One region of the Streptomyces sp. NPDC013457 genome, then DNA from elsewhere that is predicted to be linked to it. Evidence: riboswitches for the same ligand, from Rfam matches in the RefSeq annotation. Region 1 holds a riboswitch; the other holds the start of a gene.
What was found. A riboswitch is a leader RNA that binds a small molecule or an ion and turns the genes downstream of it on or off. The one in region 1 is predicted to bind S-adenosylmethionine.
Positions count from the first base shown of each region.

Region 2: linked by a shared signal. The riboswitch ahead of thrC (threonine synthase) and the one ahead of ACF1G2_RS09930 (aminotransferase class V-fold PLP-dependent enzyme) in region 1 are both predicted to bind S-adenosylmethionine.

Region 1 is NZ_JBICBL010000003.1:238,264-249,231, reverse strand. It holds gene ACF1G2_RS09960 (NlpC/P60 family protein) at 14-1,033, opposite strand; gene ACF1G2_RS09955 (NlpC/P60 family protein) at 1,228-2,256, opposite strand; gene ACF1G2_RS09950 (NYN domain-containing protein) at 2,513-3,877, opposite strand; gene ACF1G2_RS09945 (hypothetical protein) at 3,913-4,155, opposite strand; gene ACF1G2_RS09940 (rhomboid family intramembrane serine protease) at 4,312-5,061, shown strand; gene ACF1G2_RS09935 (Lrp/AsnC family transcriptional regulator) at 5,058-5,339, shown strand; gene ACF1G2_RS09930 (aminotransferase class V-fold PLP-dependent enzyme) at 5,392-6,828, opposite strand; SAM riboswitch class IV at 7,019-7,135, opposite strand; gene trpD (anthranilate phosphoribosyltransferase) at 7,213-8,277, opposite strand; gene ACF1G2_RS09920 (cytochrome bc complex cytochrome b subunit) at 8,406-10,031, opposite strand; gene ACF1G2_RS09915 (Rieske 2Fe-2S domain-containing protein) at 10,028-10,968, opposite strand, start outside.
Region 2 is NZ_JBICBL010000009.1:132,351-143,318, forward strand. It holds gene ACF1G2_RS24715 (ABC transporter substrate-binding protein) at 1-612, shown strand, start outside; gene ACF1G2_RS24720 (DUF3263 domain-containing protein) at 625-924, shown strand; gene otsB (trehalose-phosphatase) at 948-1,790, shown strand; gene ACF1G2_RS24730 (immune inhibitor A domain-containing protein) at 1,831-4,146, opposite strand; gene ACF1G2_RS24735 (trehalose-6-phosphate synthase) at 4,333-5,772, opposite strand; gene ACF1G2_RS24740 (hypothetical protein) at 5,838-7,625, opposite strand; gene ACF1G2_RS24745 (glucosyl-3-phosphoglycerate synthase) at 7,682-8,623, opposite strand; SAM riboswitch class I at 8,757-8,909, shown strand; gene thrC (threonine synthase) at 8,903-10,219, shown strand; gene ACF1G2_RS24755 (MoaD/ThiS family protein) at 10,335-10,610, shown strand.

The sequences.
Region 1 (10,968 bases):
GACAGGCGTCCGGTCAGACCCGCGTCACCGTCACGTGGGACATCATCCCGACGGGGTCGTAGCGCACCCGCGCGCCGGGATACGGGGCATGGATGACCTGTCCGTCGCCCGCGTAGATCCCGACGTGGCTGGCGTCGCCGCGGTACGTGACGAGGTCGCCCGGCTGCGCCTGCGAGAGCGGCACCCGCCGGCCCGCGTTCCGCTGGGCCGCCGAGGTCCGCGGGAGGCTGATGCCGGCCTGCCGGTACGACCAGACCATCAGGCCGGAGCAGTCGAAGGCGGACGGCCCCGTCGCGCCCCACACGTACGGCTTGCCGATGGCGCTGCGGGCGGCGACCACCGCGGCGGCGGCGCGCGAGGAGGCCGGGCCGAGATCGGCGAGGGGCGGCAGCTCCCCGGCGAGTGCGTCCCGGCCCGAGCGGTCGGCCCGGCCCTCGAACGCCGCCCGCTCCTCGTCCGTCAGCGACTGCAGCAGCCGGCGGGCCTCGGCGAGCTTGCGCTCGACGGTGCGCTTGTGCCGGGCGACCTGAGTGCGGCTGCGCTCCAGCTCGACGAGGAGCCGACCGGCCTCGGTCCGCTCCTGGTTCAGCCGGCGCAGCTCGTGCTGGAGCCGGCCGAGCGCCACGCTCTGCCGGTCGGTCACCCGGTCCAGGACGGAGGCCCGGTCGAGGTAGGAGTCGGGGTCGGAGGAGAGCAGCAGCGCGAGCGCGGGGTCCATCCCGCCGGAGCGGTACTGGGCTCCGGCCACCGAACCGAGCGCGCCCCGCATGCGGTTGACGCGTTCCTGGCCGCGCGCCACGCTGTCCTTCGCCCGGGAGACCGTCCTGCGCAGCTCGTCCGCCCGCTCGTCGGCCCTGTTGTAGCCCTCGGTGGCCTTCTCGGCCTCCTCGAAGAGCCGGTCGACGGTGGCGCGGGTCGTCTCCGCGGTGCCGCTCGGATCGGCGCTCGCCGGGACGGCTCCGAAGGCCGTGGCCGCGGTGGCCGCGGCGGCGGTCAGGACGGTGACCCTCGCGGGTCGTCGGTGGGACGCCACGTATCGCGCTCCGTTCGGTGTTGCCCAGACTGGCGCGGCAGACAGTAGCCGGTGATCACTCTCCGTCCAACGAAGCTTCCCGACACGCAAAGTGACGCCCCGCCGGAGACCACAGGTCACCGGCGGGGCGTCACGTCATCGAGAGATGCGACATTCCACCCGATTGGGCGTCACGTCGGAGCGCGGCGGATGCGTCAGATGCGCACGCCGAACTGGAAGGTGCCCATGTAGCTCATGGACTCGTAGCGGACCGACGCACCGGGCTTGGGAGCGTGCAGGATCTGCCCGTTGCCGGCGTACAGGCCCACGTGCGAAAGGCCGTTGAAGAAGACCAGGTCGCCCGGCTTGAGCTGGCTGCGGCCGATCTTCACGCCGTCGTTCTGCTGGGTGTAGGTGGTACGGCTGATCCCTACGCCGGCCTGGCGGTAGGCCCACTGCGTCAGACCGGAGCAGTCGTACGAGTTGGGGCCCTCGGCGCCGGAGACGTACGGCTTGCCGATCTGGGTGGCGGCGGCGCTGAGCGCGGCGGCACCGCGCTGCGAGGCCGGGACCTCGTTGCCGAGGTCGACGCGGTCGCCGGCGGCGCGGCTGGCGCGCTGCTCCTCGGCCTGCATCTTGGCGCGCTCGGCGGCGGTGAGGGTGTTGAGCAGCTTCTGCGCCTCGGCGAGCTTGCCCTGGTAGGCCTTCTTCTTCTCACCGAGGGTCTTGCGGACGTCCTCGAGGTCGGCGAGCTTCGTCGTCGCCTCGGCGCGCTGCTGGGCGAGCGTGCGCTGCTTGGACTGGATCGACTGGAGCACGTCGGCCTGCTTGGCGCCGAGCTGGTCGATCGCGGACGCCTTGTCGAGGTAGGTGTCCGGGTCGGAGGAGAGGAAGAGCTGGAGCGCCGGGTCGATGCCACCGGAGCGGTACTGCGCGCTGGCGACCGAACCGATGTTGTCCCGCAGGGTGTTGAGCTCCTGCTGACCGCGCGCCACCTTGTCCTGCAGGGCGCCGATCTCCTTCTGCAGCTTGCCGCGGCGCTCCTCGGCCAGGTTGTACTGCTCCGTGGCCTCCTCGGCCTCGTGGTGCAGCTTGTCGACCTTCGACTTGACGTCGTCGATCTTCGGCTTGGGGGCGGCCTGGGCGCCGGACTGGACGGAGAGCGCGACGGCCGCGGCGGCGGTCGCGGTGAGCACGGTCACGCGGGTGCGGCTCGGCTGCTTGGGACGACGGTGGGACGCCACGAAGGCGATCTCCTTCTTCCTCGAGCCGCCCAACCAGGCTGCGGCAGGCGGTTCCTCCGCTGCCATCCCGGATGGATGATCAACCGCGCGGAGGTTCGAGGCCCGACCCTAGTGACCATCTTGTGATCAGTTCAAATCCTCATGAGCAAAATCTCGCTCACGCGGCACTTTATTTACACACACCACACGGGCAGTAACGGCCACTTGACCGTACGCCCTCCAGAATTCGGGCATTAGGCCCAGGAGTTACGAGATATCACGAGGCGCGCGAAAGCCGCTTCAGCAACAAGGCGGACGCGACCGGACGCGCCCCGGCCTTGGCCACCCCGTCGGCCACCTCACGGTCGGTGGAGACCACGACGACCGGACGGCCCGGCGGCTCGGCGCGCACCAGCTGACGGATCAACTCGTCGGCCGTCACGCCCGGCTTGGAGAAGAGCACCCGCACCCCGCGCGGCGGGGCGAGGAGCACCGGCGCCGCGAGCTCCGCCCCGTCGAACACACAGGTGACCTCGGCGCCCGAGCGGGCCGCGAGCGTGGACAGCCCGCCCAGCAGCCGCAGCCGCTGCTTCTCCAGCGGCATGGTCGGATAGCCGGTCTTGGTGACGTTGTAGCCGTCCACGACCAGATGCGCCTGGGGCAGCGCCAGGAGTTGGTCCAGGAGCGCCGGGTCGGTCTCGGAGAGCGCGCGGGCGGCGATGTCCTTCGGCGACATCCGTCCGGGCTCCACCGCGTCGACGGTGTCGGCGGGGTGGACGGAGACGGGCGGCAGGGCCAGTTCGCGGCGCAGCCCCTGCGCGGCGTCGAGCACCGTGTCGAGCAGCAGCCGCAGCCGCATGTCCTCCACCGAGCGCCCCTCACGGGCGGCCCGGCGGCTCGCCTCCAGGGCGGCCTCGACCTCACCGAGGCGGGCCTTGAGACGGCGGGTCTCGCTCTCCGCGGCCGAAACCTGCGCCGCGGCCTCCGCCTTGATCGTGTCGATCTCGGCGTGGGTGCGGCGCAGCGCCGCCTCGCCGCGCTTCACATCGCTCTGCGCGCTGCGCAGCTTGCGGTGAAGCGATTCGGCTTCCCTGCGCGCCGCCTCCAGGTCGTGGCGCAGTTCCTCGGTCTCCGCACGCCCGCGGTCCCTGGCTGCGGCGACCTCCTCGCGCAGCCGCTCCAGCTCGCGCCGGCCTGCCTCGTCGGCGCGCTCGGCGTCGGCCCGCTGGGCCTCCTCGCCCGCGGCGGCGACCAGCTTGACCCAGCCGGCGGGGCGCAGCACGTAGGCGGCCGCGGCGACGTCGACGGGGTCGGCGGCGGCGGGCGGGGCGCCGGTCTCGACGGCCCCGGCCAGCTCGGGCTGCGCCTCCTTGAACCGCTCGCCGATCCGCTGCCGGAAGAGCGGATCGCTCTCCAGGGCGGCGGCCATGGCGTTGCCCGCGAACTTGGCCCGCCGGCTCGCGGTGAAGCGGGCGTACTGCCTCAGGGGGGCCGGAAGCTCCGCGACGGTCAGCCCGCCGAAGGCGTCCGAGACCAGCGCGACGACCCGCCGCCGTACGCCGTCCGGCAGCGGGCGGTCGAGCGCCTCGGCAGCGTCACCTGCCGCGCCGGCCGGTTCACCACCGTGCGCGGGCTGCTCCACGTTGCGTCACCCCATCGTGTTGCGCACCGCCGCCGTCAGGAAGCGGTGCCGGGCCTGTCCACCAGTTCGATCTGGTCCACCGCGTTGCACCAGCGGCAGCGGACCGACTCGATGGTCTCACTGACCACCTCGCGCTCCTCGACCTTCGGCTCTCCCGCGAGATCCAGATGGACGTACTCGACGACCTTGGAGGACCGGGTCACATCGAACCGGGTCAGGTTGCCGCACAGGGTGCAGCGCCAGCGGGTCTCGGCGGTCGGCAGGGGAACCGTCGTCATCGTGCCGTCCTCTTTCATGTGCGTGATGCGGATGCGGGTGCCGCGGTGCGCCATTGAACTGCGGAGGTACTGCCCGTAACCCTACGGCCTCGCGGGTACCCCGTGTCGCGGCGAGGCACTCTGTCCAGGTGGGCACCGTTACGCCATGATCTGTCCATGATCGACAGGCGGCGCATCGCATGGCGGGAGGCGGCGCTCGGGGCGTGCCGGGGAGCCTGGAGCGGGCCCACTGTGACGTACGCCCTGATCGCCGCCTGCTGCCTCACGTTCCTGATCAGCCCGGTGTCGGGCCTCGACCCCTCCTACGGGACCGGGGACCGGGCCCTGGCGGCGCAGAGCGCGTACTTCCACCGCTGGGGGGTCGTGCCGGCCGAGCTGATGAGCGGTGAACCGGGCACGCTCGTCACCCCGCTGACCGCCCTCTTCGTCCACGGCAGCTGGCTGCACCTGCTCGGGAACATGCTGTTCCTGTTCGTCTTCGGCGCGATGGCCGAGGAGCGGATGGGGGCGCTCGGCTTCGCCCTCTTCTACGCGGGCTGCGGCTATCTGGCGCTGCTCGGCTACGCGGCGGCGTACGCGAGCAGCGAGCAGACGCTGGTCGGGGCGTCGGGGGCGATCTCGGGGGTGCTCGGGGCGTTCCTCTACCTCTTCCCGCGCTCCCGGGTGACGAGCCTGTTCCCGTTCCTGTTCTTCCTGCCGCTGCGGTTCCCCGCCTGGATCGTGCTCGTCTTCTGGTTCGCGCTCCAGTGGCTCGCGGCCCGCTCGGCCGGGGCGGGCCCCGGTGTCGCCTATCTGGCCCATGTGGTGGGCTTCGCCGTCGGCTTCCTCTACGCCTGGGTCCGCTACCGAGGTGGGGATACAGTGAAGTCCCCAGCCGCGGCGACCGAGGGAGAAAGCCAGCCGTGATCACCGCGATCGTGCTCATCAAGACCAGCGTGGACCGCATCCCCGAGATCGCGGAGTCGATCGCCGCGCTCGACAGCGTCAGCGAGGTCTTCTCGGTGACCGGTACGTACGACCTGATCGCCATGGTCCGCGTGCCGCGGCACGACGACCTCGCGGACGTCATCCCCGGCCGGATCAGCAAGATCCCGGGCGTGGAGGCGACGGACACGCACGTGGCCTTCCGGACGTACTCCCAGCACGACCTCGAAGCGGCCTTCGCGATCGGCCTGGAGTCCTGACGCGGGGGGGGGGCCGCGGCAGGCGGCCCCCTTCACCCGTACGAGTGAGTGTTCAGCCGCGGTCCGGGACGCAACGGCCGTCCTCGGTGCGGTACTTCCACTGCGCGCCGTCCCGGACGAGCTCCTTCACGGCCCGTACGAAACGCTCCACGTGCTCGTCGGGCGTACCGGCGCCGAAGCTGACGCGGATGGCGTTGAGCGACTTCTCGCCGGGCGCGGCCTCGGGGGCTCCGCACTCGCCCTGGGTCTGCGGGTCGCTGCCGAGCAGGGTGCGGACGAGCGGGTGGGCGCAGAAGAGGCCGTCGCGGACGCCGATGCCGTACTCGGCGGAGAGCGCGGCGGCGAAGTGGGAGCTGTTCCAGCCCTCGACGACGAAGGACAGGACACCGACGCGCGGAGCCTCCTCGCCGAAGAGCGAGAGCACCTTGACCTCCGGGACCACGGCGAGCCCCTCCCGGACGGTGGCGACGAGGTGCTGCTCACGGGCGACGAGGGAGTCGAACCCGGCCTCGGTGAGCGCCTTGCAGGCGGAGGCGATGGAGTAGACGCCGATGACGTTCGGCGAACCGGCCTCGTGGCGGGCGGCGGTGGTGTGCCACTCGACGTCCACTCCTCCGGCCCCTTCCCCGGCGACCCGTCGGCTCACCTTCTTGGACGCACCCCCGCCGGCGAGGTAGGGCTCGGCGTCCTGGAGCCAGTCGGCGCGGCCCGCGAGGACTCCCGAGCCGAAGGGGGCGTACAGCTTGTGGCCGGAGAAGGCCACCCAGTCCACGTCCAACTCCTGTACGGAGACCGGGTGGTGGGGCGCGAGCTGGGCGGCGTCGAGGACGATCCGGGCGCCGTGGGCGTGGGCGGCGGCGGCCAGTTCCCGGACCGGCCACAGCTCGCCCGTGACGTTGGAGGCGCCGGTGACGCAGACGAGCGCGGGGCCGTAGGGGTCACGGTCGGCGAGGGCGCGCTCCAGGGTCTCGACGGCCTGGGCGGGCGTACGCGGGGCGTTGAGGTAGGTGACGCGCGCGTCCCTCCACGGCAGGAGCGAGGCGTGGTGCTCGGTCTCGAAGACGAAGACCTCGCAGCCGGCGGGGAGCGCGGCGGCGAGCAGGTTGAGCGAGTCGGTGGTGGAGCGGGTGAAGACGACCTGGTCGGCGGGGCGGCAGTCGAGGAACTCGGCGACGGTGACGCGGCTGCTCTCGAAGAGGTCGGTGGAGAGCTGCGAGAGGTACCCGGCGCCGCGGTGGACGCTGCCGTAGTACGGGGCGTAGGCGGCGACGTCGTCCCAGACCCGCTGCAGGGCCGGCGCGCTGGCGGCGTAGTCGAGCGCGGCGTAGGTGACCTCGCCCCCGGTCACGAGGGGAACGGTGACGTCCCGCCCGAGGACCGGGAGCGGGGCGGCGCAGCAGGGGTCTCCGGCCTCGGAGTCGGTGGCGGCGGAGGGGACTGCGGTCACGGCGGCGTTCGTGGTGGCGGCGGCGTTCGGGTACGCGGACATGGCGGTGTCTCCTGAGGGGGAAGGTCAGCGAAGGGCCCGCGGGGCAGCGCGAAGGAGGGTGCCTCACACGGGTGTTGCCTCGACGCACGGTGTTCGTACGGAGGGTGGGGAAACGGGGCCGAAGGGCCCTAGCGCATTCGCTTGCTCACGAGACTGCTCCCTTGAGGACCAGGACCCCAGGGTGTGCAGGGGTCCGCGCTTGCCGCGGACCTTGCTGTCCACGGCCTGGTCTTCACCCGGGGCACCCCGCCACGGACGGAGGGTTGCCGGACAGCCAGCCGGGGCTTCGAGGCTGTCACTCATGACCTGGCACTGAACGTATGCCACGTGATCGCCGGTGCGCAACCCCGTTCCGGATGGCGGAACGGGGCGCGCCCGGCGCCGCTACCTGTTGCTGGCCGCGACCCAGCGCTCCAGCGCCTGCCTGGCCGCCCCCGAGTCGATCGACTCGGCCGCCCGCGTGATTCCCTCGCGCAGCTGCTCCGCCAGGGTGCCCGCGCCCGGCTCCAGGGCCGTGAGCGCCGCCGCCGAGTTGAGCAGTACCGCGTCCCGTACGGGACCGGTCTCGCCCGCGAGCAGCCGGCGGGCGACATCGGCGTTGTACGAGGCGTCGGCGCCGCGCAGCGCCTCCACCGGTACGAGTTCGATGCCGACGTCCCGCGGGTCGAAGGCCTCCTCGCGCACCGCGCCGTCCCGTACGACCCACACCCGGGAGGTGGCCGTGGTCGTCAGCTCGTCCAGGCCGTCGTCGCCGCGGAAGACCAGCGCCGAGGAGCCGCGCTCGGCGAGCACACCGGCCATGATCGGGGCCATCCGGGCGTCGGCCACACCGGTCGCCTGCGCCCTGACGCGGGCGGGGTTGGTGAGCGGACCGAGGAAGTTGAACGTGGTCCGGATGCCCAGTTCCTTGCGGGCCGCGGCCACATGGCGCAGCGCCGGGTGGAACTTCACCGCGAAGCAGAAGGTGATCCCCGCCTCCTCCGCGACCTCGACCACACGCTGCGGGGTGAGCTGCAGGTTGACGCCGAGCTTCTCCAGGACGTCGGAGGCGCCGCTGGCGCTGGAGGCGGCGCGGTTGCCGTGCTTGACGACCTTCGCGCCGGTGCCGGCCACGACGATCGCCGACATGGTGGAGATGTTGACGGTCTTCGCGCCGTCGCCGCCGGTGCCGACGATGTCGACGGAGGGGCCGGGCACCTCGATCACGTTGGCGTGCTCGTACATCGTCCGCACGAGGCCGGAGATCTCCTCGACGGTCTCGCCCTTGGCACGCAGGGCCACGGCGAAACCGGCGATCTGGGCGTCGGTGGCCTCGCCGCGCAGGATGCGGTCCATCGCCCAGGCGGTGTCCTCGGCGCTCTGGTCGCGGCCGGTCAGCAGGCCGTCCAGGACGGTGGGCCAGGAGCGGCCCGCCGACGTAGGTCCTCCAGCGGGGGTCGCAGCGCTCATGGCGGCTCCTGATCAGTGCGTGACGGTGACGACTCCACCCTATCGAGCAACGGAGACGGCAAAGAGCCCCGTCCATCGAATGGACGGGGCTCCCGCTGTGGCGACCTCAGGTCGGGTGGATCAGGTGATCAGTGGTGGCCGTGGCCGCTGGTGATCTCCTTGTACTCCTCGACGGTCGGCTTGGCGATCTGGCTGTCCTCGCCGTAGTAGCTCTTGTTGAGCCTGACGCGGAGCTTCTCCATGCGGCCGATCTTGCGCTCGACGCCGTTCTCGTCGACGAGCGGGCCGAGCTCGGCCGGCTTGTTCTGCTCGTGCGCCGTGAGGCGGTACAGCTCGCCCTGGCTGAGCGGCTGGTGGACCTCGACGAACTCACCGTGCGGCAGACGCTTGATGATGCCGGACTCGCGTCCGTGCAGCACCTTGTCGTGGTCGCGGCGCTGCAGGCCGAGACAGATCCGCTTGGTGAGGATGAACGCGAGGACCGGCCCGACGAAGAAGAAGATCCGGACGAACCAGGTGATCGAGTTCAGCGACAGGTGGAAGTGGGTCGCCCAGAGGTCGTTTCCACCACCGACGAGCATGATCATGTACGCGGTGATCCAGGCGACACCGAAGGCGGTGCGCGTCGGAGCGTTGCGCGGGCGCTGCGCGATGTGGTGCTCGCGCTTGTCGCCGGTGATCCACGACTCGATGAACGGGTAGACCGCGATCGCCGCGAGGACCGCGGGGAAGATCGCCAGCGGGATCATCACGCCCAGGACGAGCGTGTGGCCCCAGAGGTTGATCTCCCAGCCCGGCATGACACGGATCAGACCCTCGGCGAAGCCCATGTACCAGTCGGGCTGGGCGCCGGTGGACACCTGGTCCGGACGGTACGGGCCGAGCGCCCAGATCGGGTTGATCGAGGCGATCGCCGCGATGACCGCGATGACACCGAAGACCAGGAAGAAGAAGCCTCCGGCCTTGGCCATGTAGACCGGCAGCAGCGGCATGCCCACGACGTTCTTGTTCGTACGGCCGGGGCCCTCGAACTGCGTGTGCTTGTGGTAGAAGACCAGGATCAGGTGGGCGACCACCAGACCGAGCATGATGCCGGGCAGCAGCAGGACGTGCGCCGAGTAGAACCGGGCCACGAAGTCGCCGCCGGGGAACTCCCCGCCGAACAGGAACATCGACAGGTACGTGCCGATGACCGGGACGGACAGGATCGCGCCCTGCATGAAGCGGACACCGGTGCCGGAGAGCAGGTCGTCCGGGAGCGAGTAACCGGTGAAGCCGGTGAACATGCCCAGGAAGAACAGCAGGAAGCCGAACAGCCAGTTGATCTCACGCGGCTTGCGGAACGCGCCCGTGAAGAACACGCGCATCATGTGCACGAACATGCCGGCGAGGAAGATCAGCGCCGCCCAGTGGTGGATCTGCCGGATGAGCAGACCACCGCGCACATCGAAGGAGATGTGCATGGTCGAGTTGAACGCCTCGGACATCAGCTGGCCCTGCAGCGGGATGTAGCTGCCGTGGTACTCCACCTCGTTCATCGACGGGTGGAAGAACATCGTCAGGTACACACCCGTGAGGATGATGATGATGAAGCTGTAGAGGCAGATCTCACCCAGCATGAAGGACCAGTGGTCCGGGAAGATCTTCCGCATGTTGGCCTTGGCCAGGGAGTAGATCCCGAGACGGCCGTCGGCCCAGTCGGCCACCCGCTCACCGGCGGGTGCCTTCTTCTTCGAATCGGTCACAGTGCTCATCCGCGCTCCCAGAAGGCAGGGCCGACGGGCTCGGCGAAGTCGCCGAGCGCCTCCAGGTTGCCCTTGTCGTTCACACCGATCCGCAGCTGCGGAAGGGCGTGGCCGGCCGGGCCGAAGATGACACGGGCGCCGTCGGAGAGGTCGAAGGTGGACTGGTGGCACGGGCAGAGCACGTGGTGCGTCTGCTGCTCGTACAGCGAGATCGGGCAGCCCACGTGGGTGCAGATCTTCGAGAAGGCCACGATGCCCTCGTGCGACCACTCGAGCTCGCGCTTGTCCTTGATGTCCTCCGGCTGGATCCGGACGATCATCAGGGCGGCCTTGGCGATCTCGACCTGGAAGTCGTGGTCGTGCTCGGACAGGCCCTCGGGCATCGCGAAGGTCAGCGAACCGACCGCGACGTCCTCGGGACGCAGCGGCTCGTGCGTGTTCATGTTGATGAGCTGCTTGCCCTCGGCCCACAGGGTGGACCGGAGCTTCTTCTCGGGCAGCGGGCCCATGTCACGCAGCAGCACGAGGCCGGAGAGCGGTACGAGCGACAGCGCACCGAACATCGTGTTGCGGATCAGCTTGCGGCGGCCCATGCCGGACTCGGCGGCACCGGCCGCGAAGTCCGCCATGACCTTCGCCTTGGTCTCCGCCGGCGCCGCGATCGGGTGACGCTCGTCGGCGATCTCCACGTCGGACATCAGGGTGCGGGCCCAGTGGACCGCGCCCGCGCCGATGAAGAAGAGCGCCGCGCCGAGGGTGAGACCCAGGGCGAAGTTGAGCGCGCTCACCCGGCCGAACGGCCAGATGTAGACGATCTTGTCGACCGGGAAGATCACGTACGACGCGATGAAGCCGACCGTGGCCAGCATCGACAGCGTGAACATGAAGGCGACCGCACGCTCGGACCGTCGGGCGGCCCGCTCGTCGATGTCCTGGATGCGCGGCT
Region 2 (10,968 bases), on a different contig from region 1:
CGCTACCGGATCGACTCCGAGCAGAACGTCGAGACCTTCGACTGGCTGAAGACGAACCTGGTCCAGAAGAAGCTCACCGGCCCCGTCGCACCCGGCAAGCTCAACCGCAAGGACGCCTTCGCCGCCTTCTCGCGCGGTGAGGTCGGCATGCTCAACGGCCACCCCTCGCTCATGCAGGAGGCCGAGAAGAAGGGCGTCAAGGTCGGCAAGGTCGCGCTGCCCGGCGCGAACGGCAGGTCCAAGGCGTCCATGGGCGTCGCCGACTGGATCATGGGCTTCAAGCAGAACGGCCACCGCGAGGAGATCGGCGACTTCCTCGACTTCGTCTTCAGCGACGAGAACGTGCTGAAGTTCGCGGGCGACAACGACCTGCTGCCGGTGACGGTCAGCGCGTTCTCCCGGATGGAGAGCGACGAGGAGCACGCGAGCCTGCGCGAGTTCCTCACGGAGCTGCCGAACTCGCAGCTCCCGCCGGTCGGCAAGACGTCCTGGGCCCAGGTCAGCGACCTCGTCAAGCAGAACATCGGCAAGGCCGTCACCCCGGGAGCGAAGCCCTCGGACGTGCTGGGCGAGATCGCACGAGCGGCGACGGCGGCCGAGGGCGCGGAGTAATAGGTTGTTCGTATGACCGACACGAGCGAGTCCGGACCCGTCGACGAGGGGTTCGGCGACGGGGCCGGTGACGCGGGAGCCGGTGACGCCCGGCTCGGGGAGCGGGAGCGGGCCGTGCTCGCCGTCGAGCGCCGCTCCTGGCCCGGCCCCGGTGCCAAGGAGCGCGCCGTCCGCGAGCAGCTCGGCCTCTCCGCGACCCGCTACTACCAGCTCCTCAACGCCCTCCTCGACGACCCGCGCGCCCTCCGGCACGACCCGGTGACCGTCAACCGGCTGCGCCGGGTCCGTGCCGAGAAGGAGCAGCGCCGGTGAGCCCGCGTCGGTAGGGTCGTCGTATGGTCAGCAGCCTTCCGCACCCGACCACGTCCGCAGGCCGCGACGGTCTGGCCGCGCTTCTCGCGCGGCCGGAGAAGGCCGTCGTCGCCCTCGACTTCGACGGGACGCTCGCCGAGATCGTCCCCGATCCCGAACAGGCCCGGGCCCACCCCGGCGCCGTCCCCGCGCTCGCCGCCCTCGCCCCGCGGATCGCCTCGGTGGCGGTGGTGACGGGCCGCCCGGCGGGCGTGGCGGTACGGTACGGCGGCTTCGCCGGTGTCCCCGGCCTCGAACGCCTCGTCGTCCTCGGCCACTACGGCGCGGAGCGCTGGGACGCGGTCACCGGCACCGTCCAGGCCTCCGCCGTCCACCCCGGAGTGGCGTCCGTACGCGCCGAGCTCCCCGGCTTCCTCGACCGCGTGGGCGCCTGGCCGGGCACCTGGATCGAGGAGAAGGGCCGCGCGGTCGCCGTGCACACGCGCCGCTCGACCGACCCCCAGGCGGCGTTCGAGGCCCTCAAAGGCCCGCTCGCCGACCTCGCCACCCGCCACGGCCTGGTCCTCGAACCCGGCCGCATGGTCCTCGAACTGCGCCCTCCCGGCATGGACAAGGGTGTGGCGCTCGCGGAGTACGTACGGGAGGTGGGCGCCGGGTCCGTCCTGTACGCGGGCGACGACCTGGGCGACCTGCCGGCCTTCGCGGCCGTGGAGAAGCTCCGCTCGAACGGCACCCCGGGCCTGCTGGTCTGCAGCGGCTCGACGGAGGTCGGGGAACTCGCGGACCGCGCCGACCTGTCGGTGGCGGGGCCGCAGGGGGTGGTGCGGTTCCTGACGGACCTGGCGGAGGCGGTGCGGGAGGCCTGAGGCCCCCGCACCGCCCCCGCGGGGCGGTGCGCGCCGGGTGTCAGTGCGCGGCCGGGTTGACCACGCTGATCGTCAGGTCGTCACCGGCGTCGCCGGTGACCGTGACCTTCACGCCGTGGCCCGCGACCTTGACGCTGGCCTGCGGTGCGGCCGGGTCGTAGTACGCGTTCGGGTCCGTGTCGTCGAAGACCGCGATGCCCGGGACCGACGGCGCGCACGCCGCCATGGTGACGACCGTCTGGCTCTTGCCCTTGCCCGTCAGGGCCTCCTTGTGGAGGCAGGTCGCGTCCGTGGCCTCCAGGCCGAAGGTCGCGTCGAAGGGCTGACGGCGGTTGCTGGGGGCGGTGCCGTCGGCGAACCGGAACGGCGCCGGACGGGCGTCCACCGCCATGGCCTGACCGCCGCCCGGGTGCGCGCTGACGTTGTTGTCGTCGTAGGACCGGTCGACGTACCAGACCAGCATGCCGTTCTGGTACCGGAAGAACTCCACCCAGTCGGGTGCCGTGACGCCCTTGCTGAACTGGTAGGGGCCCTCGGCCAGGAGTGCGTCGCTGCCGACGTACTCGCGGTTCTCCACCAGGTAGTAGCGCGGGTACGTGGCCGTCTCCGTGCCGGTCGAGATCTTCCAGCGGCCGCCGGCGGTCCAGCCGCCCACGCCCTGCTCGACGTCGTCGCTCGCCAGCGTCGTCCCGCCGGTGGAGAGCGAGATGTCGTCCAGGAACGCGCCGGCGAAGTGGACACCGCCGTCCGTCTGGTAGCGGAAGCGGAACAGCGAGGCCTTGCCCTGGGAGTCGTACGCGTACCGCAGCGTCGTCCACTTGCCGGCGGAGGAGCCGTCGACGGCCGCGCCCGCGCGGGCCCAGGTCGTGCCGCCGTCGAGGGAGTACTCGGCGAAGAGGTAGTCGAAGTCGGCCTCGATCTCGTACCAGGCGCTCGCCTTGACGGTGACCCGCGAGGCGGCCGGGACCGACCGGGTGAGGGACTGGTTCAGGCCGTCGGCCGAGCCGGTCCACCAGGCGTGCGTGCCCGAGGTCGGGGTGGCGTAGCTCGTGCTGCTCGTCTTGTCCGGCAGCGCGACGCGGACCGCCTGCTCCTTGCCGGCGACCTGGGACTGCGCCGGGTTCAGGGTGTACGAGCCGGAGGTGCCGAGCTCGGCGTTCGCGTGGTCGAGCCAGCCGAGGAACAGCTTCTCCTCGGCGCCCATCAGACCCGGGTGGGTGCCGATGCCGGCGTTGGCGGAGGCGCCGTGGCTCAGCCAGGAACCGGAGCTCATCAGCGTCCAGAAGGCGGTGGAGTTCTCGCCGCCGTCGGTGTCGTAGTAGTCCGGCAGGCCGAGGTCGTGGCCGAACTCGTGGCAGAAGACGCCGAGTCCGCCGTTCTCGCCCTCGGTGGTGTAGTCGCCCAGCCAGTACTTCGACTGGCCGATCCGGGCGCCGCCCGCCTTGTTCTGGGTGCCGGCGACGTCCGGACCGGTCAGGCCGAAGTCGTCACCGTTGACGTACCAGCGATGCGACCAGATGGCGTCCTCGCCCTGCGCGCCGCCGCCTGCGTCCTCGCCCATGCCGGCGTGGACGGCCTGGAAGTGGTCGATGTAGCCGTCGGCCTCGTCGAAGTCGCCGTCGTGGTCCCAGTCGTTGCGGTCCCAGACGTCGAACTGGGCGAGGTACGCGTCGATCTCGGCAGGGGTCTCGCCCGCCGCGATCCGGGCGTTCCACCAGGCGTCGCCGGTGTCCTGGACGAAGGCCCACGAACCGCCGGTGTCCTCGACGGCGTTGTCGCCGTAGAGGGAGGCGTTGCCGGGGACCTTGACCCATTCCTCGACGGTGTTGGTCACCGAGTAGCGGCCGCCCGACAGCTTCTCGTAGTACGTCTTCATCGACTCGCCGGAGCCGTTGAAGAGGTTCTCGTAGTACGCCTTGTCGAAATCGGCGGTCCAGGCGTTGGAGTTGTCCACGCTCCGGTCCGGCTGGGGTATCTCGTTGTGGAGCGGGCCGGGGACCGTGCCGTACTTCCCGGCTGCCTGGTCGCCGAACTCGGAGAGGATGGTGAAGATCTTCTCCTCGCGGACGGCCGTGGTGGTCGTGGTCTCGACGAACTTGCCGGGGGCGATCTCGACCACTCCGCGGGCGTTCGCCTTGGCCTTCCCCTTGGCGATCCTGTCGATCGCCTGCTCGCGCAGCTCGGTGCGCTGCTTCGTGAGCGGTCCTGGACGGTTGTCGGACCGGGGCGCGGAGGTGGTCCCCGAGGCTTCCGACGACGTGTTCTGGAGCTCCTGTGCCACGGCGGGCTGTAGCCCCGTGGCGAGGAGCGCGGTGAGCGCCGACCCGACGGTCATGCCCACGACAAATCTCTTCACGTCTGCGATCCCTTCGCATGCATGCATCGCATGGTTCGCGTGGTTCTCTTTGTCGCCTGCGGATCGCCTGGGGGAACGATCGCGGCAGAGTCTGACACGAAAGGAGTCGCTGCGAGGAGGGGTTGATCGCGGAAAATCCGCCGCAGCGGGCCGGGTTCCACCGGACCGCGGCCAGGGCTGCGTCGGTCAGGCCCGACGCAGGGCGTCCAGCTGGTCCAGGAACCACCGCTGCGGCGGCAGCGCGGTCGCGGCGGCGGCCAGGCGCTTCGAACGGTCCGCGCGCTCGGCGGGGGGCATCGTCAGCGCGCGGTGCAGGGCGCGGGCGGTCTCCGAGACGTCGAACGGATTGACCGTCAGGGCGTCCTCGCGCAGCTCGTCGTAGGCGCCGGCGCCCGTGGAGAGCACCAGCGCGCACCCCGCCTCCGAGACCACCGGGATCTCCTTCGCCACCAGGTTCATCCCGTCGCGGACCGGGTTGATCAGCGCCACGTCCGCCAGCCGGTACGCCGCGAGGGAGCGCGGGAAGTCGTCCCTTACCGACAGCAGCACCGGCTGCCAGTCGTCGGTGCCGAACTCGGTGTTGATCTCCTCCGCGAGCCGGGCGACCGCCTCCGTGTAGGAGCGGTAGACCGCCAGGTCCTGGCGTGAGGGGTACGCCGAGGCCAGGTGGACGACCCCGCCCCGCCACTCCGGGCGCTCGCGAAGCAGCTCCCGGTACGCCAGCAGGCCACGGACGATGTTCTTCGACAGCTCCGTGCGGTCCACCCGCACGATCGTCCTCCGGTCGCCGATCTCGGCCCGCAGCGCGGCCAGCCGGTCGTCGACCTCGGGGGTGTGGGCGAGTGAGCGGAGGTCGTCGCCGTCGACACCCAGGGGATGGACCCGGACGCGGGTGCGCCGTGGCTCTCCTCCCGCCCTGCGGTGGTGCACCCCCTGCCAGGGATCACCGCTCGGCATGGATCCGTCCGCCGACCCGCGCGCGCTGTCGATGTGCGCGCCGGCGACGAACGACGACGCCCATCCCCAGGTGTGGAAACCGAGCTCGTCCGCGCCGAGCATCCCCCACAGAAGCTCCTCGCGGACGTCCTCGGGCAGCATCCGCATGTACTCCGGCGAAGCCCACGGCGTGTGCGTGAAGTGGCCGATCCGCAGGTCCGGCCGCAGCTCGCGGAGCTGCCCGGGGACCAGCGCCAGGTGGTAGTCCTGCACCAGGACCGCCGCGCCCTCGTCGGCCCGGGCCGCCAGCTCCTCGGCGAAGGCCCGGTTGTAGACGCGGTACGACTCCCAGCGGCGCCGGAACTCCGCGTCGAAGACCGGCTCGTGGGGCACGTCGTACAGATGGTGGTGGAGGAACCACAGCACCGAGTTCGCGATCCCGTTGTACGCGTCGGCGTACACCTCGGGGGCGATGCCCAGCATGCGCACGCCGGGCTCGGTCACCCCGCGCCGCACCGCCTCGCGGTCGCCGTCCCCGAGCGCCGCGCACACCCACACGCTGTCCTGGGAGGACACGGCGCTCAGCCCGGAGACGAGACCGCCCCCGCCGCGCCGGGCGGTGAGCGTCCCGTCGGCGGCGAGGGCATACGAGACCGGACCCCGGTTGGACGCCACGAGCACAGAAGCCATGTCGCGAACCTAGCCCGTCACGTAAACGCTCAAACGTACGTATACAAGTCTGGCGAATCCACGCCTCATGGCTCGCGGCGCCCGCGGAGGGCCGCCTTGGCCACCACACCGGTGGCCGCCAGGGCGAGTGCGAGACCGCCGAGCAGCCACAGCCGCTCGCCGCTCGATCCGGTCTCGGCCATCGTGCCGCCGGGGCCGTGCGGGCCGTGGGGGGCGGTCGTGCGCGGCTCGTGGGTGGCGGGGGCGGCGAGCAGCCCGACCTCGGGCTCGCTCGGATCCGGGTACGGGTACGGGGTCGGGGTCGGAGCCCCGGTCGGCGAGGACGATGCGGTGGCGTCCGGATCCTCCGGGTTTTCCGGGGCCTTCGGGTCCACCGGGTCCGTCCGCTTCGGGGTCGGGGTCGGAGCCGGAGTCGGGGTCCCTGTGGTCGTGGCAGTCGGCGTCGGCGTGGGCGTCGGCGTGGGCGTGGGCGTCGCGCTCGGCTTCGGCAGGGCGATGACCGGGGTCCCGGCACAGGCCGGATCCTCGCTGCCCGGACCGCAGTTCGTGCGCGGTGACGCGGCCTCGACGCCACTCGTCAGCCTGCCGTCACCGCGCACCGGGTCGTCGACCGTCATCGAGTAGGTGATCCTCGCCGTCGCGCCCGCCGGAATGTCGCCCGTATAGGCGATCGAGCGTCCGTCGTACGTCGCGGCGCCGATCGACGCCTTCGCGTCGCCGTTGTAGACGGCGTCGTCCAGGGTGCCCGTCAGGTCGTCGCTGAACCGGGCGTCCTGATGGTCGAGGCGGCCGGTGTTCTTCGCCGTGATCGTGTACGTGACGGTGTCGCCCGGCTTCACCTTCCGCGGGTTCGCCGTCCTGGTGATCTCCAGGTCGGGCACCGGTACGGAGAAGGCGAGCGCGGAGGGCACGTACGTGTCGCCCGTCGGGGTGAACGTCAGCTCCGCCGAACGGGCGCCCTCCGGAAGGGTGCCCTCCGGGATCTCGAACGCTGTGACGAGGGAGGCGCCCGGGCCACCGGAGGGGTGGGCCGCGGTGACGCTCCTGCCGTCCACGAGGAAGCCGGCGCCCGGTGTGCTCCCGCCGCCGTAGGCCGTCACGCTCGCCCGCGCCCGGCCCGCCGTCCGGTGGAAGCCGTCGACGGCGACCGTGGTCGCGGGGGAGGTGGGCCGCTGGAGGACGTGCCCGCCGTAGACGCGGACGGCCCGCCGTTCCGGGGCGAAGGCCGGCTCGGGGCCGGGGAACTCGTGGACCACCGTCAGGGACCAGCCCGCCACACAGCCCGTGCCCCGCGCCGTCCAGATGCCGCCGACCGCGACCGTCGCGTCGGTGCCGGTCACGCCCGCGAACGCGGCCGTGACGTCCGACTCGCCCGTGTAGTGGTGCGCGCCGCCGATGTCGGCCGGGTCGGTCACCATGCTGTCGATCGAGACCGTCGTCTCCGGGCCCGCCCCGACCTTGATGCGCGGTTCGGTCGTGGCGTGGTCGCCCGACGTGGTCGCGGCCTCGCGACCGGAGCCGGCGCACCGCTTCGACAGGGCCCCGCTGGCCGTTCTGTACGTGCCGTCGTGCCCGCCCCAGAAGAGCCGGGCGTACGCGACCTTGGCGCCGGCCGGGATCACGACGCGGGCGGTCCCGGAGCCGGTGCCGGACCCGGACCCGGACTCGGTGCCGGCTGTCACGGCAGCGGTGGCGCCGACGGTCGTGAAGTCGCCGTACAGCGAGGCTTCGTAGCGTTTGCCGAAGGGCTCCACCACGTCCGCCGCGGCCGGACCGGCCGCGGCGAGGGTGAGCGAGCCGAGCGAACCGAGTGAGCCGACGGCGAGGCCGAGCGCCGCCGGCAACGTGGTCATTCGTGGGGTGAACGGCATAGAACGGAAATGTATGCAAAAAGCATCATCATCCGGCGCTACGCCACGCGGCGGTGCGTGTACTCCGTGATGTCGATCATCGGCGGTCGCTCCTCGGTGTCCACCGCGTACGTCCGCGGGGTGAAGCCGTCGTCGCCCCGCTCGAACTGTGTCAGCCGGGGACGCACGAGATGCCCGCGCGAGAGCCGCAGCTGCGCCGTCCGGTAGATCGCCGCCGCCATCCGGCCCAGCGCGCGGCCGTCCTGGTGCCGGTGCTTGCGGACGCCGACGTCGACCTGGGCGAGCGCGTCCAGGCCGACCGTGTGGAGGGCGTCCACGAGCAGACCCAGCTCCACTCCGTAACCGACCGGGAACGGCAGCTGTTCGAGCAGCGAGCGCCGCGCCGCGTACTCGCCGCCGAGCGGCTGTACGAAGCCGGCCAGCTGCGGCCAGTGCAGATTGAGCAGCGGCCGTGCCACCAGCTCGGTCACCCGCCCACCCTGACCTGGGGAGTCGCCCAGCGGACGGTCGTACATGGCCTTCACGAAGTCGACGTCCGGTTCGGTGAGCAGCGGGCCGACGATCCCGGTGACGAAGTCCGCGGAGAAGTCCCGCAGATCCGCGTCGACGAAGCAGACGATGTCCCCGCGCGTCACCATCAGTGACCGCCACAGCACCTCGCCCTTGCCGGGCACGGCCGGAATCCGGGGCAGGATCGCGTCGCGCGCCACGACGCGCGCCCCGGCCGCCGCCGCGAACTCCGCCGTACGGTCGGTGGAACCGGAGTCGATCACCACCAGTTCGTCCACGAGCGGCACCGCCTCGGTCATCAGCTCCCGGCGGATCACGGAGACGATGTCGCCGACCGTCGCCTCCTCGTCGAGGGCGGGCAGGACGACGCTGACCGTCGTCCCGTGCTTCGCCGCCAGGATGCGGTCGAGCGAACGGTCCGCCACGGACCAGGACCGCCGGCCCAGCCAGCGCTCCACTTCCTCCAGCACGTGATCTCCATCTCGCGGTTCGGACGGCAGGTTCAACCCTCCGGGCCTTCGGTTACAGTCTTGAACAACGCGGATGCCCGATGCATGTCGGGGTCCCACCCGCGTCTGACAACCGCTTCACACAATCGAATACCGCTCATCCAGAGGGGCAGAGGGAAACGGCCCGTTGAAGCCCCGGCAACCCTCCAGTCGGTCTCGTCCGCGACACAACGCGCCAGCGAGGCTCCCGGCTAGGGAAGGTGCCAAATCCGTCTCATGACGACATTCGTCATGGGAAAGATGAGGAGAAAGGGCCTCGCCTCCATGGCTGTACAGACTGTTTCCACCGAAACCTCCCGGACCGTCGATCTCGGTCCCGCTTCGGGCCTTTCCTGCCGGGAATGCGGTGAAGTCTTCCCGCTCGGCCCGATCTTCGCCTGCGAGCTCTGTTTCGGCCCGCTCGAAGTCGCGTACGACCTCCCCACCGGTGACCCCGAGGCGCTGCGCAAGCAGATCGAGGCCGGCCCCGCCAACATCTGGCGCTACGCCCCGCTGCTGCCCGTCCCGGCCGACGTCGCCGAGAAGCCGAACCTGAACCCCGGCTGGACCAAGCTCGTCCAGGCCGACAACCTCGCCCGTGAGCTGGGTGTCGAGCCCGGCAAGCTCTTCGTCAAGGACGACTCCGGCAACCCGACGCACTCCTTCAAGGACCGCGTCGTCGCCCAGGCCCTGGAGGCGGCCCGCGCCTTCGGCTTCACCACGCTGTCCTGCTCCTCCACCGGCAACCTGGCCGGCGCCGTCGGCGCCGCCGCCGCCCGTGCCGGATTCCGCTCCTGCGTGTTCATCCCGCACGACCTGGAGCAGGGCAAGGTCGTCATGGCCGCCGTCTACGGCGGTGAGCTGGTCGGCATCGAGGGCAACTACGACGACGTCAACCGCTTCTGCTCCGAGCTCATCGGCGACCCGCTGGGCGAGGGCTGGGGCTTCGTCAACGTCAACCTGCGTCCGTACTACGGCGAGGGCTCCAAGACGCTCGCGTACGAGATCTGCGAGCAGCTGGGCTGGGTGATCCCGGACCAGCTCGTGATCCCGATCGCCTCCGGCTCGCAGCTCACCAAGATCGACAAGGGTCTGCAGGAGCTCATCAAGCTGGGCCTGGTCGAGGACAAGCCGTACAAGATCTTCGGCGCGCAGGCCGAGGGCTGCTCGCCGGTGTCGGCCGCCTTCAAGGCCGGTCACGATGTCGTACGGCCCCAGAAGCCGAACACCATCGCCAAGTCGCTGGCGATCGGCAACCCGGCCGACGGCCCGTACGTCCTGGACATCGCCCGCCGCACGGGCGGCGCGGTGGAGGACGTCGACGACGAGCAGGTCGTCGAGGCGATCAAGATCCTCGCCCGTACGGAGGGCATCTTCGCCGAGACGGCGGGCGGTGTGACGGTCGGCGTGACGAAGAAGCTGGTCGAGGCCGGCCTCATCGACCCGGCCCTCACCACGGTCGTTCTCAACACGGGTGACGGCCTCAAGACGCTGGACGCGGTGGCCGATACCTCGCAGGCGACCGCGACGATCCGCCCGAGCCTGGACGCGTTCCGCGAGGCAGGCCTGGCGGGCTGACGCCCGCGACCGCCGAGGTGCGGGCGCTGCCGGTGACCCGGCCGCGCCCGCACCCCGCCACCCGCCACCCGGCACCCCGTCCGCCCCGCCCGAAGCCACCGAAGGTGAACACCCCATGAGCGTGAAGGTCCGCATCCCCACCATCCTCCGCACCTACACCGGCGGCCAGGCCGAGGTCGCCGCCGAGGGCGCGACCCTGTCCGAGGTCATCGCCGATCTGGAGAAGAACCACGCGGGCATCGCGGCCCGTGTCCTGGACGACCAGGGCAAGCTGCGCCGCTTCGTGAACGTCTACGTCAACGACGACGACGTCCGCTTCGAGCAGGGCCTGGAGACGGCGACGCCGGACGGCGCCGGCGTCTCGATCATCCCGGCCGTCGCCGGAGGCTGATCGTCCGGCGCGGCACGGGCGGCCTCAGGGCCGTCCCGGCGCCCCCGCGTTACCCGGCGTAACCGAATTGCCCCTTCCGCGAGAGAAGCGGAGGGGGCAATTCTGCATGGTTGAGCGCGGTAGAGTTGGGGAAGTCCCCCCGGCTTTCCCCCGCTGCTCGTGCCAGACGCATATGAGAATGCGCCCGCACGCGACAAGAAGCAGCCAAAGTGCACGTGCGTTGTGTACCTTCTGCGCGCTTTGCCGGGCCCGACTTGCCCCGGAATTCAGTGAATTCTCCTCAATTCTCCTTTACGCCATGCCCAGAATTCTCGCCCGATTGACCTGTTGCAGAGGGCAGTTGGGCAGATACATTCAG